DNA from 2 places in the Bradyrhizobium sp. Mp27 genome. Region 1 is predicted to be linked to the other one. Evidence: predicted binding sites of a transcription regulator. Region 1 holds the regulator's gene; the other holds the start of a gene.
What was found. The regulator LexA, encoded in region 1, represses DNA repair genes until DNA is damaged. The targets are predictions, from matches to a motif close to TGTTCNNNNTGTGTTCNG.

Region 1 (13,034 bases):
TGGCCTCGCTGATCGCGGGGCTCGCGACCACGCCCTATGCCGCCTTCCACTTCCACCGCGTCACCCCGTTCGGCGTGCTCGCCAACCTCGGGGCGATGCCGGTGGTTTCGGCTCTGGTGATGCCCGCGGGCCTGCTGGGCTTGATTGCAGCGCCGTTCGGACTTGATGGTCCGTTCTGGTGGCTGATGGGGATCGGCATCGACTGGATGGTTGCGGTGTCGCGCTGGGTGGCCGCTTTGCCGGGCGCGGTCGGCCGCATCTCGGCTTTCGGCATCGCACCGCTGATCGCTGCAAGCTTGGGGATCATCGTGATGGGTTTGTTGCGCACGCCGTTGCGCTGGGCCGGCGCGGTGGTGTTGCTGGCCGCGATCCCCTGGGGACTGTGCGCGCGGCAGCCCGATGTGCTGATCGCCGGTGACGGCCAGAGCGTCGCGCCTGCAACTCATCAGGTCGAGCAAGGACAGTTTTCTTCTGAAGGAATGGCTCGCCGCCGACGCCGATCCGCGCGATGCCGGCAGTGCCTCACTGGCCGCCGGCGTGTCGTGCGACGAAGCCGGCTGCGTGACGCCGCTCGCCGACGGGCGCCTGGTCGCGCTGGCCTTGCGCATCGATTCACTGGCTGACGATTGCAGCCGTGCCGCGCTGGTGGTGACGGCGCGGCCGGCGCCGCCGGATTGCGCGGCGATGGTTGTCGACCGTCAGCGTCTCGCAAGGCAGGGCGCGCTGGCGCTGACGCGAAGCGGCGACGGCTTTGCGGTTCAGGCGGCGAAGGCAAGGGGGGCAGACCGTCCGTGGTCCCCGGCCGCCGCCGGCGAGGCGGATTTCGGCGCGAGCCTTGCGCCGCAGGCGGCGGCTCCCCGCAACCGCGACGCCATCGGAAGCCGACCTGCAGGCCGAGGATTGAGCGGACGGGTTACAGATACCAGGCCAGCACGGCGTCGAGCCTGGCGTTGCCGATCACCGGCAGGACGACCATCTGGCTCAGTCCAGAGGCGCTGGCCTGCAAAGCTGCGACCGAGACGTCACGCGCGAGATCGTCGTTGAGCGCGGGCATGCCGGTGGCCCAGGCCCCGCCGATGCTGCCTTCGCCTTTGGCGATGGATTTCGTCGCATAGAGTGCGGAGAGGTCGGTCTGCGCGCTGCAATCGCCGGCGCGGAAGACCAGCGCCGAACGGGCCTCGTCCGGGATCCAGATCTCGAAGCGTCGCGCAATCGGGGTCGCCTGCGCGGAGAGGAATGTCAGCACCCAGGTCTGATCGGTGCCGGTCCGGTAGGGAACGCCGACGCCGAGATTGATTCCGACTTTGGCGGCGTCCTCCCAGCGCAGAAAACTCCTGGCATCGTGTAGGTCCTTGATGATCAGCGGCAGGCCGGCTTTCCAGATGCGGCCGGGCAGGCCGAAGCCACGCGGAAATCTGGTGTGGCGGGAGTTGAATTCGAACATGTCGGCGGTGCCGTAATAGCCGTCGACGAGCCCCATCTCGTGGGAGGTTTCGGCATCGTTGTGCCAGAGCTCGATCGCGCCGACATGGGCCTCGTCGTCGCCGCAGAACAGCACCATGACGGCTTGCAGGAATTCGCCTGAAAACACCGGCACCGCCACGCCGCAGGTCAGCCCGGCGGCGACGGCCTGATCGGTCCGTTTGAAATAGGAATCGGCAAATCTGGTGAGGATCACGGGGTGGCCGCTGGCCCAGGCCTTGCCGGGAAGCCCCTCGTCATATCCGAAGCGCAGATCTTCGCTCACGGCCTTGAACGCGGACAACCCTTCGCCGTAGAGGCCGCCGCCGAATTCCAGCCGCATGCGCGTGCGGTCAGGCACCCAGAGTTCAACGACGCGAATGAAGGTCTTCATCGAACGTGTCCGCCGTCTCAAGCCGCACCAAGCATCGGCCATTTGGCTGCGGAACGGACGTTCAAAATTCAGGCAGGGCAGCGCAAACTTCGTGCGGTGGGAGGCGCAACGGCGTGGTCCGCCCGATGGCGTTTCGCGGGGCACGAACACCACCATCTCGCCGGCCTCGGCCGGCGATGGCGATTTTCAATCCTGGCCCGACCTGCCGGTCGGAAATGGCGATGTCAGCCGATCGGCAGGCGGGTGATGGTCGGCCGGCTGTCGGTGATGATCTGCGGCTTGTGCTCGCGCTCGCCGAGCGGCTGAGTCACCGGTAGTTGCAGCACGGTCGCGCGCTGGCCTTCGACCAGCTGCGTCACCAGCACGGATTTGCCGTCGGGGAATTCGATCGCATCATGATGGCGATCGGGAATGTGCGGATCGATCTTGCCGAACTTGCCGACGCGCGAATTGACGGTGCGCGTCCAGATCCAGCGATTGTCGTAGCGGACGTTGTCGGCGAAGGCGAGCTCCGTTCCCGGGAGCAGGCAGACCGCGACGGTCGGATCGGCTGCGGAGGCAAAGCCGCGCGTCGAGGTGCCGCGGAAGGTTGTCGTGACGATCGTCTCGCCGACTTCGGCGGGACGCGACGCGACGGCATGCAGGCTGTAGTCACACATCGGGTGCTCCTCATGCAGGGATAGCGACCCACGTCTCTTAATCGAGGCGCAGGCCTCTATCAGAGTGGAAATAGGAAAGGTTCTGCCCGGTTGTAGGCAAATCTACGGCTCGCCGCCGCAGGCCGCAATCACATTAACTTTCCCGAAACCGCCAGGAACAAAGGCCGCCCCTTTGCATTCTGCAGGCGCGTGTCAGCGCCCCGCAGGCGCCGACCAGCCGGAATATTGCCAAGCCGGCCGCGACGGTCGGTCGACGGCGTCGCGGGCCTTGCGGACTTGCTCGCTTACGGCGGTGTCCTTGCGGACATGGGGCCGGGATTGCGCGGCCAAGGCTTGCGCGGCCAAGGCTTGCGACGCTGATGCTGCGATCAGCGCCACAGCAACTGTGCTCAGAACGATCCGGCGCATGACTTCTCCTCGAACCTGAAGGCCGCGAAGCAGGGCTGCTTCGTGCGGCGTGCCGAGGATTTACCGCTGGAGGAGGGGCCGGATAATCTGCGCGAAACCAGAAAGACTATCCAGCGGAAGCGGACAATCGTCCGCTCCAATCTCGGATCGGCGATGCCGATCGAAAGCGCGCGGGGCGCGAAATGACGGATACCGGCACGTCCGGTATCAGTACTTCCGGTACAGCCCGATCAGCTTGCCCTGGATCTTCACCCGGTTGGGCGGCAGGATGCGGACCTCATAGGCCGCATTGGCGGGCTCGAGCGCGATCGAGGCGCCGCGGCGGCGGAAGCGCTTCAGGGTTGCTTCCTCGTCGTCGATCAGCGCCACCACGATATCGCCGGTATCGGCGCTCTCGTTGCGCTGGATCAGCGCCATGTCGCCGTCGAGAATGCCGGCCTCGACCATGGAATCGCCGCGCACTTCGAGCGCGTAATGTTCGCCCGAGCCGAGCATGTCAGGCGGTACGCTGATGGTGTGGCTGCGGGTCTGCAAGGCCTCGATCGGCGTACCGGCCGCGATGCGGCCCATCACGGGGACCGCGACGGGGCGCTCGCCCTCGTCCGCCGGCGGGCTCGAAGTCGTGCGGACCTTGCCGAGATTGCCTTCGATGACGCTCGGCGTGAAGCCACGGCGGCTGCCGGCAGCGGCCTGAAGCTCGGGCAGCTTGATCACCTCGATGGCGCGGGCCCGGTTGGGCAGGCGCCGGATGAAGCCGCGCTCCTCGAGCGCAGTGATCAGGCGATGGATGCCCGATTTCGACCGCAGGTCGAGCGCGTCCTTCATCTCATCGAAGGAGGGCGGCACGCCGCTTTCCTTCAGCCGTTCGCTGATGAACCGCAGGAGCTCGTATTGTTTGCGCGTTAACATCTCGACCAAAATCCCCCGGTTGATGTCGTTCGATTCCGAGACGCTGAATTCAGCAGTAAGCCGCTACATTCTCGAAACAAATCATGAACGGACACTATATGTTCGATACATGTTCCGCAACTGCTTAATTTACCGTGAACGCGACAAAGTTCGCGGAACGCACGCGAACGAAGCGCTCAGACGGGCAGCCGCAAGACCTCGCAAGGCGTGCCGGCTTCAGCCTTCGGCGCGAATGGCGCGCGCACGAGAAGTGCCTGTGCCGCAGCGAGATTCGCAAGCAGCGAGGAATCCTGGTGATTGACCGGAAGGGCGAGGAGCGTGCCGTCGTCGCGCAGCTCGAGGCGCGCGCGCAGATAATCCTCGCGCTGGTCGTTGGCGCCGACATCGCGGCCGAGCACCGCGCGTTCGCGGCGGTGATGAATCATCGAACGGCCCGAAAGCGCGCGAATCAACGGCACCATGAACAGGAAGCCGCAAACGTAGGATGACACGGGATTGCCAGGCAGGCCGATCACGCGCATCGCGCCGAGCCGCCCGTTCATCATGGGCTTGCCTGGCCGCATCGCGATCTTCCAGAACGCCATCGAGATACCTTCGTCCCTCAGCGCCTGCTGGACCAGATCGTGGTCGCCGACAGAGGCGCCGCCGGTCGTGATCAGGATGTCGGCGCCACTCTCCCGCGCGCGGCCGATGCCGGCCGTGGTGGCCTCAAGCGTATCGGCGGCAACGCCGAGGTCGATGGTATCGGCGCCCTCGCTGCGGGCGAGCGCGTGCAGGGCGTAGCCGTTGGAATAGACGATCTGGCCGGGACCGGGCGTGGTGCCCGGCATCACCAACTCGTCGCCGGTCGCGAGGATCGCGACCTTCGGGCGTCGCCGGACTGGCAGTTGCGGGTAATTCATGCCGGCGGCGAGCGCGAGGTCGCGCTCGGAGAGCCGGGCTCCCTTGCGCAGCAGCACGTCGCCTTCCGAGAAGTCGACGCCGGCGGGGCGGATGTGCCGCCCCGTTACGGCGGCTTCCTTGATGGTGATGCGCTTGCTGTCCGCGATCGTGTCCTCCTGGATCACGACCGCATCAGCGCCATCGGGAACGACACCGCCGGTGAAGATACGCACGGCCTCGCCGGCGCCGACCGATCCCGCAAACGGGCGGCCCGCCGCGACCTCGCCGATCAGGGTGAGCTGGGAGTTGATCTTCGCCGCATCGACCGCGCGCACCGCATAGCCGTCCATTGCCGACATCGCCTGCGGCGGCTGCGTGCGCCGCGCGGCGACGTCGCGCGCGAGCACGCGGTGGAAGGCTGCGTCGAGCGCGATCATCTCTTCAGGCAGCGGCTCTGCGCCCGCCAGCACCGCGGCGAGCGCGTCGGAAACCGGCATCAGGGCCACGGGTGAAAACTCCTGCTGGGCCCGTTCGGGCAAATCGGCGGCGAGAGTTCTAGCCGAGTGCAGGCGCAGAGGCAAAACAGTGGCCGCGCAGGATGATTTATCCTGCGTCATCCGCTCTGCGATGAAGGGGGCGCATCACGTCCGCCGCGGCATGATCCAGAAGGCGAGACAGACCGGTACGAGGATGGCCATGGCGAGGACGAGAAAGACGAGAGCCACGGCCAGCATCGGTCAACTCCCCGACGGCTTGTACGGACTGACGTCCGGCGCTGCGGGGCCCTGATCCTTGTCAGGCAGCGGGTCGGCCTGGGATTTCAGGTCGGCGGCCTTGCTGATCAGCTTGGCGGAAAGCTCAGAATCCGATGTGGTCCTGGCGAATTTCATCAGCAGAGAGGCCTGCTTGGTGAGGTAGGTTTTGCCCAACACGACGATAAGCCCGATGTAGAATTCCCAACGGACTCATGAGTCCTGAGAGGGGCAATCGTTCCGGGAACTCCGTATAAAAATGCACAAAGGGTTTTGGTTCCTCGTCCCCGGGCAAAATAGTTCCATTCGCGGCCCTCGACTTGCCGGCCAGAGATCAGATTCCGAGCGCCTTGAGGTCGTTCCCGACGTCGCGGGGCGAGGTCACGTGGACCGTGGTCAGGCCGCGCGACCGCGCTCCTTCGATGTTCTCGGCAAGATCGTCGAAGAACACGATACGGTTGGCGGGCACGCCGATCGCGGCCACGACATGGTCGAAGGCCTCCACATCCGGTTTGCGCAGGCCGATGCTGGACGACAGATACAACTCGCGGAAATGGCCGAGCAGGCCGGCATATTCCTTCGAGAAGTGGTCCACATGCGGCCGGTTGGTGTTGGAGAAGGCGTAGAGCGGCAACTGCTTTGCCGCACGCGGCAGGAGCTCCGCGATATCGGGCATCTCGCCGGCGAAGATCGCGTTCCAGCCCTCCAGGAACTGCGCGTCCGAGATGCCGATCCCGAGCGAGACGCGCAGCGAGTCAAAATAGGCCTCGTCGCTGATCTTGCTGACCTCGTGCAGCCGGTAGGTTTCGCTGTCCCGCACATAACGCGCGACGATGGCTTCCGGCTTGCAGCCGGCATGTCCCGCCCGGCAGGCGATCGCCTTGGAGAAATCGATGTCGAGCACGACGCGCCCGAGATCGAACAGGAGCGCGTCCGCGCTGCCGGGAGAGAGCGAGCTCATTGCATCCTTTCACTCAATATCGATAGGGGTCGTGGTCGAACAGCGGGAACGCGCTGAATACGCTCGGCGCATTCGTTGCGGTCGCCTGGTGCAGGCAGGACTTGTTGACCTCGGCGAACGAGGTGGCGCCCAAGAGGCCGAGGCAGCGCAGCACCTCGTCCTCGAGCAGCTCTAGCATTCGCCTCACGCCGGCCTCGCCGGCTGCGGCCAATGCCCAGCATTGCAGCCGGCCGATGCCGACCATGTCAGCGCCCGCCGCGATCGCCTTGACGATGTCGGTGCCGCGGCAGAAGCCGCCGTCGACCATGATCTTGGCGCGTCCCTTAACGGCCTCGACGATCTCGGGCAGCACATGCATGGCGCCGCGGCCGTGATCGAGCTGGCGGCCGCCATGGTTGGAGACGTAGATCCACTCGACGCCGTGATCGACCGCGATCTGGGCGTCCTCGGCGGTGGCGATGCCTTTCAGGATGAGCGGAATCTTGAACTTGTCCTTGATCATCTTCACGGTCCGCCACTCCAGGCCCTTCTGGTAATCGCCGCCGGTGGCGCGCAGGCGGCTCTCGCGAACATAGCGCTTGGCAATGTCACGTTCGCGACGGCTGTAATGGGCGGTGTCAACGGTCAGGCAGAAGGCGGCGTAGGCGTTCTTCTCGCTCCGGCTGACGACATCGGCGACGAAATCGTCGTCGCCGCGCACATAGAGTTGATAGAGCCGCAGCGCGTCAGGGGCGGCCTCGGCGGTCTTCTCCAGGCCGGGCTCGGACACCGAGCTCAGCATGTGCGCCGCGCCGAAGGTGCCGCAGGCGCGGGCGACGCTCGCCGCGCCATCCGGATCGAAGATCTCCAGTGCGCCGACAGGGGCCAGCACCACCGGCAGCCGCATCCTGCGCCCGAACAGCTCGACCGAGCCGTCGACCTCGCGGACGTCGCGCAGCACGCGCGGCCGGAAGGCGATCTCGTCGAGCGCCATGCGGTTGCGGCGCATCGTGGTCTCGGTCTCGGCGGCGCCGACGATATAGTCCCAGGCGTTCTGGTTGAGGTTGGCGCGCGCCTTGCGGATGAATTCGTGCAGGTTCTGGAATGGCTCGGCGCTGGCGCCGAGTTCGACGTTCCTTTCCGGCCGGATGCGGGGCGCGTCGTTCATTGTTGTCCTCCCGAGAATTTGAAGCGTTATTGTCATCGCGTATCGTGTCCGGCCCTCCAAAACCATCCTAAAATCGCATAGCTGAGAAGCGTCGGCCGGCCGGCCGATTCCCGCGTTGCGCGAAACGGTTTCGGAACGTTGCCAAAAGTTTAGGCCCGGGCGAAGGGATTTTTACGATGTACCCGCCGGCGTGGCGTCCCGGCCTTGAAGAAACCAGAATGGTATTGTGAACAGCGGGCTGGATCGCCATTTGCATGGCGCCTCCCAAGCTCCAAGCAAGAAGGCCAGCCTATCCATGCGGAAAAACCTGCTGTTCCCCCTGGGCGCACTCACGGGAGCGTGTCTAACCCTTCTGGTCGCCAGCCCGCACGGTGGAGTATGGGCGGCACGGGCGGCAGCGAGCGCGGATGATGCCTATTCCCGGCTCAATCTGTTCGGCGAAGTGTTCGAGCGGGTGAAGGCGAGCTATGTCGAGAAGCCCGACAATTCCAAGCTGATCGAAGGCGCGATCACCGGCATGGTGACCTCGCTCGATCCGCATTCACGCTACATGAACGACAAAGCCTGGACCGAGATGCAGGAGACCACCTCCGGCGAGTTCGGCGGGCTCGGCATCGAGGTCACGATGGAGGACGGCCTGGTCAAGGTCGTCTCGCCGATCGACGACACGCCGGCGTCCAAGGCCGGGATCATGTCCGGCGACCTCATCAGCAAGATCGACGGCGATGCCGTGCAGGGCATGACGCTCGAGCAGGCCGTCAACAAGATGAAGGGGCCGGTCGATACCCAGACCAAGCTCACCATCGTGCGCAAGGGCGCCGACGCCCCGCTCGACGTCGCGATCAAGCGCGAGATCATCCATGTGCGTCCGGTGCGCTTCCACGTCGAGAACGGCGACATCGGCTATATCCGCGTCACCTCGTTCAATGAGCAGACCACCGACGGCCTGAAGAAGGCGATCGCGTCGATCTCCAAGGAGGTCCCGCCGGAGAAGCTGGTCGGCTACGTGATGGACCTGCGCAACAATCCGGGCGGCTTGCTCGACCAGGCCGTCTCGGTGTCGAGTGCCTTCCTTCAGCGCGGCGAGGTCGTCTCGACCCGCGGCCGCAATCCCGAAGAGACCCAGCGCTTCACCGCCCATGGCGGCGATCTCACCAAGGGCAAGCCGTTGGTGATTCTGGTCAATGGCGGCTCGGCTTCGGCCTCGGAGATCGTCGCAGGCGCGCTGCATGACCACAAGCGTGCCACGATCATCGGCACGCGCTCGTTCGGCAAGGGCTCGGTGCAGACCATCATTCCGCTCGGCGCCGGCAATGGCGCGCTTGCGCTGACCACGGCGCGCTACTACACGCCGTCGGGCCGCTCGATCCAGGCCCAGGGCATCGCGCCCGACATCGAGATTCTCCAGGACGTGCCGCCCGAGCTGAAGGGCCGCATGGATACCATGGCGGAGTCCCAGATGCGCGGCCATCTGCAGGCCGCCGACGGCACCGAGCAGACCGGATCGCAGTCCTACGTCCCGCCGGAAGAGAAGGACGACAAGGCCCTGCATGCGGCCTACGACTTCCTGCACGGCGTGACCGCGAATGCGGTCGCCGCCAAGCCTGCGCCGAAGGCGGCGGTACCGAACTAAGCCTTACGACGTCCAGATATCGCCCGGGAGCGGATGACCGCTCCCGGGCGAATTCGTGCGGTGACGCTTCCAATTGTTGGGAAGACCGCCCTAGCTTGCCTCGCGGCGCCGGCTTTCCTCGCCGCCGCGCTGGGCGAGGCGGCTGCGATGCAGCGCGAACAGCTCCAGCACCTTGTCGGCCGGTTTTGCGGCACTGAACAGATGGCCCTGCATCTCGGAGCACCCGAGCGCGCGGAGCAAGCGCTGCTGCTCCTCGGTCTCGACGCCCTCGGCCGTGGTGGTCATGCGGCGGGCGGCAGCCAGGTTGACGACGGCCTGCACGATGCTGGCGGAGCCGTCGGGACCGGCGATGTCGCTGACGAAGCAGCGGTCGATCTTGATCTTGTCGAACGGGAAGCGGTGCAGATAGCTCAGCGAGGAGTAGCCGGTGCCGAAATCGTCGAGCGCGATCCGTACGCCGATGGCGCGGAGTTGGTGCAGGATCGCAAGCGCGGTGTCGTCGTCGCGGATCAGCACGGCCTCGGTGATCTCGAGCTCGAGCCGGCTCGCCGGCAAATTGGAGGCGGCAAGGGCCGCCATGATCTTCAGCGCCAGCGTGCCGCTCTTGAACTGAACCGGTGAGACGTTGACGGCGAGGCGGATGTCGTCGGGCCAGTTGGCGGCATCGCGGCAGGCGGTGGCCAGCACCCATTCACCGATCTCGTTGATCAGGCCGGTGTCTTCGGCGATCGGGATGAACTCGGCGGGTGAGACCATACCGCGCTCGGGATGGCGCCAGCGTACCAGCGCTTCGCAGCCGGTGATGCGGTCGTCCTTCAGAGCGAGACAGGGCTGGTAGTAGACCTCGAGCCCGCCTTCGAGCCCACCTTGGGCGATGGCGTGGCGCAGATCGATCTCGAGCTGCCGCCGCTCGCGGACCTTGGCGTCCATCTCCGGCTCGAAGAAGCGATAGGTGCGGCGTCCGGCGGCCTTGGCGGCATACATCGCCATGTCCGCATTCTTCAGGATCTGGTCCAGCGCGGCGCCGTGTCGTGGCGCCAGCGCGATGCCGATACTGGCATCCGCGGTGAGATGATGGCCCATGCAGTCGAACGGCATGCGGATGGCCTGGAAGACCCGCGCGACGAGCTCGTTGACCTGTTCCAGCGACGTCACCGCGCTCTGCACAATGGCGAATTCGTCGCCGCCTAGCCGCGCCACGAAGTCCGCCGGACCAACGCAGCGGCTGAGGCTCGTCGCGATCGATTTCAACAGCTCGTCGCCGACGAGATGGCCGAGCGCGTCGTTGACCCCCTTGAACTCGTCGATGTCGATGTAATGCACCGCGATCTCTTCGCCACCGGCGATGGCGGCGAGCTCCGCGCGCAGATGCTCGTGGAACATGGTGCGGTTGGGCAGGTCGGTCAGCGCGTCGTAATGGGCGAGGTGGGTGATGCGCTCCTCGATGCGCCGGCGCTCGGTGATGTCTTCGTGGGTCGCCACCCAGCCGCCGTCCGCGAGCGGCTCGTTGAGGATGTGGATCGAGCGCCCGTCGGAGGTGTCGATCACCATGGAGTTGCGCACATGGATGTCGCGCAGCACACGGACGACATAGTCGCCGATGTCACCACTGAACGAGCCGGTCGCCTTGCGGTGGGCAATGATGTCGTGGAAGCTGGAGCCGGGCTTCACCACCTCGGCTGACAGGCCGTACATCTCGATGTAGCGCTGGTTGCAGATCACCAGCCGCCGCTCGGCGTCGAACAGCAGCAGGCCCTGCGTCATGTTGTTCACGGCGCGGTCGAGGCGCTGCTTCTCCAGCGTCAGCCGCTCGCGGGAGGCGCGGTGCTGCTCCAGCAGCTTGCGCACGATCGCGATCAGCACGCCCGCGATGGCGAGCGCGGAGGCGCCCGCAACCGAGATCAGGATGCCGATCTGCTCGCGCCAGTCCGTCAGCGCCGCCGCGCGCGTCGTGGTGGCCATCATCAGGATCGGGAAGTGGGGCAGGGCGCGCGAGGAGATCAGACGGTCTTCTCCGTCGACGGGGCTCATGATGCGGCCGGCGAAGTGATCGAGCCCGAAGATCCTCTGCTGCTCGAACGGGCCGGTCTTGAAATTCCTGCCCATCTGCTCGCTTGAATGGGGATAGCGAGCGAGCAGCGTGCCGTCGCGATGCAGCATCGAGATCGTGGCGCCTTCGCCGAGCACGACGGAGGCGAAGAACTTCTCGAAATTGGCCGGTTCGATGCCGCGTCCGACCACGCCCATGAACTCGCCGTTCGGTCCCACGATCTTGCGCACGATCAGGATGGTCCAGGCGCCGGAGACGCGGCTGTGCACCGGCTCGATCAGCACGTTCGGCGAGTAAGGATCGTATTTGAAAGTGCGAAAATAGGCGCGATCGGCGACGTTCACTTTGGGGGCCGGCCATGCCGTCGAGGAGTTGATGAGATTGCCTTCGGCATCGATGATGTTGACGCCGCCCATATAGGGCAGCGCCTCGATCTTCGAGCGCAGCATCCGGTGAACGTCCTGGCCGGAGAGGCGTTTGCGATAGTCCTCGGCGCTTGCGATGCCGGTTGCGCGGACGTGGTCGACGAAATCCTTCTGGATGACCGCGAAATCCTGCAACTGCTGATCGAAATGATGAGCGAGCAGCAGGACTGTGTTTTCCAGCTCGCGCCCGCTGTTGCGCAGTGCGCGCTCTCGGAAATTCTGCGCCATCAGGACCGAGCCAATGGCGATGGCCGCGATCAGCAGCGTGCCGCCCACCACCAGCCAGCGGATCGGTTCGCTGCGCACGAAGACCTGGTCAAAGAGGCGACTGCCGTATTTCGTCATCATGTCGATCGTTGCCGTGCACACGTCAGGATCGCTTCTTGATCCCAGGAACATCCGTTGGTTTACGGAAACGATGTGGAGGCGAAGTTAGGAAGCGCGGTTAATGCGACATGAACGGCCGCGTACAAAAGCGATCGATGCGCGCGACGCAAGGCGTGCAGGAATTGCCGGAAGCTCTCGCGATGCCGGTCAATTCCTGCCGGTCGTGCCACGGTCAACCAAGGCTTAACCATCTAAGATGTTGGCGATCCACAAGTCGGCATTGGCACGTGATTTGCGAACATGCCTGCCGACGACACAGAGAGGACGCGACGATGACAAACACCTTGAAGAACTTCCTCGCCGACGAGCGTGGTGCGACCGCGATCGAATACGGTCTGATTGCCGCCGGCATCGCGCTGGCCATCATTTCCGTCGTGAACGGCATGGGCTCCAAGCTGAACGCCAAGTTCGGGTCGATCAGCTCTTCGCTGCGCTGATCGCGTGGGCTCCGTTGCGCGCCAATATCGCCGCCACGATCAGCGCCGCGACGACGTTCGCGGCGGCGCTGATCAGGATCGGCAACGTATAGCTGTGGTTGACGTCATAGGCGAAGCCGGCCGCACTCGGACCAACCAGCGTGCCGAACGCCACGCTGGTGTAGAGAATACCGATGATTCCGCTGACGTTGCGTCCGCCAAAATAGTCCATGACCACAGCGGGCAGCACCGCGACCCAGCCGCCGTAGAACACGCCGTAGACGAAGGCAAAAGCGGCGAGGGTCCAGACATCGGCGGCGATGGCCCAGATCGCCATCGCGAACGCCATTCCGACCAGGACCATGATGAGCGAGCGGTCGCGGCCCATCCGGTCGGCGAGCGCGCCGAGAAAGAAGCGGCCTGCGGTGCTGCCGGCCCCGATCACGCCGAGCAGCAGCACCGCAGAGGACGCCGCGACCCCGTGGTCGCGCGCGTAAGGCACGAGATGGACGAACGGGACGAAGGCGCCGAACGAGCAGACCAGACATGA
Region 2 (3,490 bases), on a different contig from region 1:
CCGGGTACCTCCGTGAAGCTCGACGTCTTCCACAAAGGCGCGAGCAAGACGGTGACACTCGCCCTCGGCGAGTTGCCGAACGAGCGGCAGGCCAAGGCCGGCGAGGGCAAGGCGCAGTCGAACACCGGCACGCCGCGCCTCGGTCTCAGCCTGGCGCCGGCCGGCGACGTCCAGGGCGCGGGCCAGAAGGGCGTCGTCGTGACCGAGGTCGATCCGCAGGGACCCGCCGCGCAGCGCGGCATCCAGACCGGCGACGTCATTCTCAATGTCGGCGGCAAGGCCGTTGCCAATGTCGGTGACGTCCGCTCCGAGCTGGCGCAGGCCAAGTCATCCGGCAAGAACAGCGTGCTGTTGCAGGTGAAGAGCCAGGAAGCGACGCGGTTCGTCGCGGTCCCGCTGGCCTAAGCCTCGCGCTTCCAGCGGCAAACTCAAAAGGCGGCCTGCGGGCCGCCTTTTTCGTGCGCGTCTGGAAGATTCCCACAAGTGCCGATAACATTCTCGTTAACGGCAGCGTTGATGACGGGTTCGTCCGAAAAAGCCGCGTTCGCTCGTCACAGTTCGGAATCACGTGTTGGGCTTTGGCGTCAATGAAGACGCCCGAGCGAATTGCAGGAGTGGAACTTCGAACGCCCGGCCTTCTTGTGGAACCGGTAGTTCGCATTTGATCGGTGCCGACATGGATCGATTGAAGCTCTCGCTGAGGTGTGCGCTGCTCGTGGCGCCGCTTGTCCTGACGACCGGAAGCGCCCTGGGGCGCGACGATGGCCGCTACGCCAACTCGCCGCTGAAACCCTGGTTCGACAGCTTGCGCAGCCATCTCGGGCCCTGCTGCTCGGATGCAGATGGCTTTGCTGTATCCGACCCCGATTGGGAATCGCACGATGGGCACTATCGCGTGCGGCTCGACGGGCAGTGGGTGGACGTGCCTGATGAGGCCGTCATCACCGAGCCAAACCGGGCTGGCCACACCATGGTGTGGCCGGTGAAGACTGCGTTCGGGATTTCGATCCGCTGCTTCATGCCGGGCAGCATGATCTGACGCGGGTCGGCGTTACCGCTTGCTGGATTTGCGCTTCGAGGTCTTCTTCGTCTTCCTGGCCGTCTTCTTGGCTGTCTTCTTCTTGGACGCTTTCCGCTTCGACGCCTTCTTCGGGACCTTCTTGCCCTTCGCGCGCGCTTCCGACAGGCCGATTGCGATCGCCTGCTTGCGACTCTTCACGCGTGCGCCACGACCGCCGGGGCCGCTTTTCGCGGTGCCCTTCTTATAACGGCGCATCTCGCGCTCGACATCACTGCTGGCGCTGCGTGAGTAGCGGCGTTTCTTTGCCTTGCGTGCCATCGACTCTCTCCCTTGGCCGGGGAAAGAACCGCATCACTGACCCAACGTTCCAACTGCGCTGGCCGCGCTCCTCAGAAGGAGTTCGCCAACTCGATCTCGTCTTCCAGCGCCCGAATGCGGCGCGCAGCCTCAGTCGAGGACAGAGCCCGATCGTATTGAGTGGGCTGATAGGCCTCCTCGCTCAGACGCTTCAGCCTCAGCCCCTGCGCTCGCGTCATCTGCTCCGTGAGGAAAACCCTGGCGTCGTATTTACCTTGAACCTGCATCTGGCCTCTCCGTTCTCAAATCGTGACTTGACTATATGTTCTTATTTTGTTCTAACAAGCCATGGACAACAGAATTAATGAAATTCGACGCAAAATCAGTGCCTTGAGGCTCGAAATGGCCGACATCGAGGTGTCTGTGCGCGACCTCGTCGATCGCGACCGTGACTGCACAGAAAAGGCCCTGGCGCAGATGGATCTGCGCCGGAAAATCAACCTGCTGATCGGCGAGTGGAAGGCGGCCGGTGGCGGCGATGTCTTGCCTGACGTCCGCGAGCGGGTCCGCCTTCGTCCTGTAACGACATCCGGTCATCCGCTGCGCGTGATCGCGCGCCGCTGAGAATTTTGGGAGCGTGCGGTGGAGGAAGACCCGGACACGTACCGGATTCTAAAACTGCGCGCCGAAATTCTCGAACTCGGCTCCGCCATCCGGCAATTGCAGCGCGAGGGTCTCGATGATGCTGCAGCGCAGCTCCTGATCGCACGCAAACGTGCACAGCTCGAGCATCTCGTGAAGGCGAATGCTGCGGGACGGCCGCTTTAGCGATGTGACGCTGGAAGGATTCCCAATCCAGCTCCAGGCTCCAGCTCCAAAGCGAAAGGCCCCGCGTCACCGCGAGGCCTTTGATGGTCGGCCGGAGCTCACTTGGTGTTGCTCATGCCACCCTTGTTGTTCGTCATGGTGCCGCCTTGGTCGGAGCCGGGGCCAGAACCACCTTGACCCGAGGGATCAGCGCCCTTGGAGGACTTGGTGTTGGCACCCGTGGTCTGCGACGACGACATCGAGGATCCTTGCTTGGCCTTGTGCGACTTGGCCTGCGCGGCGAACGGAGCGGCGGCGAGGCCGGTTGCCAACATCACGGTGAGAGCGAGCTTGGTGGTTTTCATGCGCGGGAACTCCCTGAGTTAAATTGACGCAGGCAGCCAACCGTCATTTGCCGCAGGAGTTCCGAACGAAAGCGCCCGGTGCGTGTCACGCGCGCTTCAAAATTCCTTGTCCTCGGCGAGGATGAACACGAGGCCCGTGAGCGTCGCGCCGATCGCGAACGTCGTCACCAGCGTGATGATGAAGACCATCGCGGCGGAATGTCCGCCGTGGCTCAGCAGATTTGCGACCGCCGGATTGAACAGGACGAGGGCGAGACCGAAGACAAGGCCGAGGGCTGCGCCCATCATCGCATGCGTCATCAGCTTGATGACGCCGGTCGTAGAGATGAGGCTCGGCGACTTTTTCCCGCGCATGGAACCGCCTCGCGGTGTGGCATAAAACGCGCGCGACGATTGCGGGTTCCATTGTCATGACGATTTTGTCATTCCCCGCTTCATCCGACGTTCATGGCGGTCTTGCGAGGATGAACGCCATCAACACGGGAACATTCGATATGGGTAAGGTCGTCTTTCTCTATCGCTCGCTGGCCTATCGCAACGCGGCCGCGGACATGCTGCGCAAGGCGCGCAAGCTGCCGCGCGGTGCCGAGCGGAGCGCAGCCCGCCGTTACGCGCGGGCGCTGCGCGAGCTTTCGCAAACGGAAGCCTGGCTGGAAGGACGTGTCGCTGACGAACCGCAGGCGATGCAGCGCATGAGGGTCGCCGCGACACGCTAGAGCATGATCGGTTCTGAGTGAATCAGGGCCGAAGCTTCAGATTCTTGTCTTTCCGCGCGAACCGGAGCCCACGTCGCTCGCAAACGCTCTAGCCTGAGGCCCGCTGAAGGGGTTCGGACGGCGCCGCGTCGAACTTGCTCGCGGCCGAGGGCGCTACGGTCTTCCGCGTCAGCGGCACCTCGAGGCGGCACAACAGGCCTTCGGCACGCCAGTTGAACTCCGCCTGTCCACCGAGTTGCGATTCCACGCTGGCAAGCAGGCTCCGCGTGCCGAAGCCACGGGAT

Region 2: QJT78_RS19690 (DUF3072 domain-containing protein) is a predicted target of LexA. The motif match lies at 1,642-1,659, and genes of this name have one in related genera.

Annotation. Positions count from the first base shown of each region.
Region 1 is NZ_JASAUS010000033.1:51,123-64,156, reverse strand. Features, by position in the region: partial or broken gene QJT78_RS18850 (ComEC/Rec2 family competence protein) at 1-904, shown strand, start outside; gene QJT78_RS18845 (GAF domain-containing protein) at 914-1,855, opposite strand; gene QJT78_RS18840 (hypothetical protein) at 1,842-2,102, shown strand; gene QJT78_RS18835 (hypothetical protein) at 2,080-2,514, opposite strand; gene QJT78_RS18830 (hypothetical protein) at 2,707-2,922, opposite strand; gene lexA (transcriptional repressor LexA) at 3,130-3,831, opposite strand; gene glp (gephyrin-like molybdotransferase Glp) at 4,008-5,219, opposite strand; gene QJT78_RS18815 (hypothetical protein) at 5,451-5,645, opposite strand; gene QJT78_RS18810 (HAD family phosphatase) at 5,800-6,426, opposite strand; gene QJT78_RS18805 (alpha-hydroxy acid oxidase) at 6,440-7,573, opposite strand; gene QJT78_RS18800 (S41 family peptidase) at 7,869-9,206, shown strand; gene QJT78_RS18795 (EAL domain-containing protein) at 9,297-12,029, opposite strand; gene QJT78_RS18790 (Flp family type IVb pilin) at 12,341-12,505, shown strand; gene QJT78_RS18785 (MFS transporter) at 12,486-13,034, opposite strand, start outside.
Region 2 is NZ_JASAUS010000036.1:24,412-27,901, forward strand. Features, by position in the region: gene QJT78_RS19675 (Do family serine endopeptidase) at 1-405, shown strand, start outside; gene QJT78_RS19680 (hypothetical protein) at 677-1,039, shown strand; gene QJT78_RS19685 (DUF6496 domain-containing protein) at 1,052-1,339, opposite strand; gene QJT78_RS19690 (DUF3072 domain-containing protein) at 1,411-1,605, opposite strand; gene QJT78_RS19695 (hypothetical protein) at 1,721-1,942, shown strand; gene QJT78_RS19700 (hypothetical protein) at 1,961-2,146, shown strand; gene QJT78_RS19705 (hypothetical protein) at 2,245-2,490, opposite strand; gene QJT78_RS19710 (hypothetical protein) at 2,587-2,844, opposite strand; gene QJT78_RS19715 (hypothetical protein) at 2,901-3,206, shown strand; gene QJT78_RS19720 (HWE histidine kinase domain-containing protein) at 3,295-3,490, opposite strand, start outside.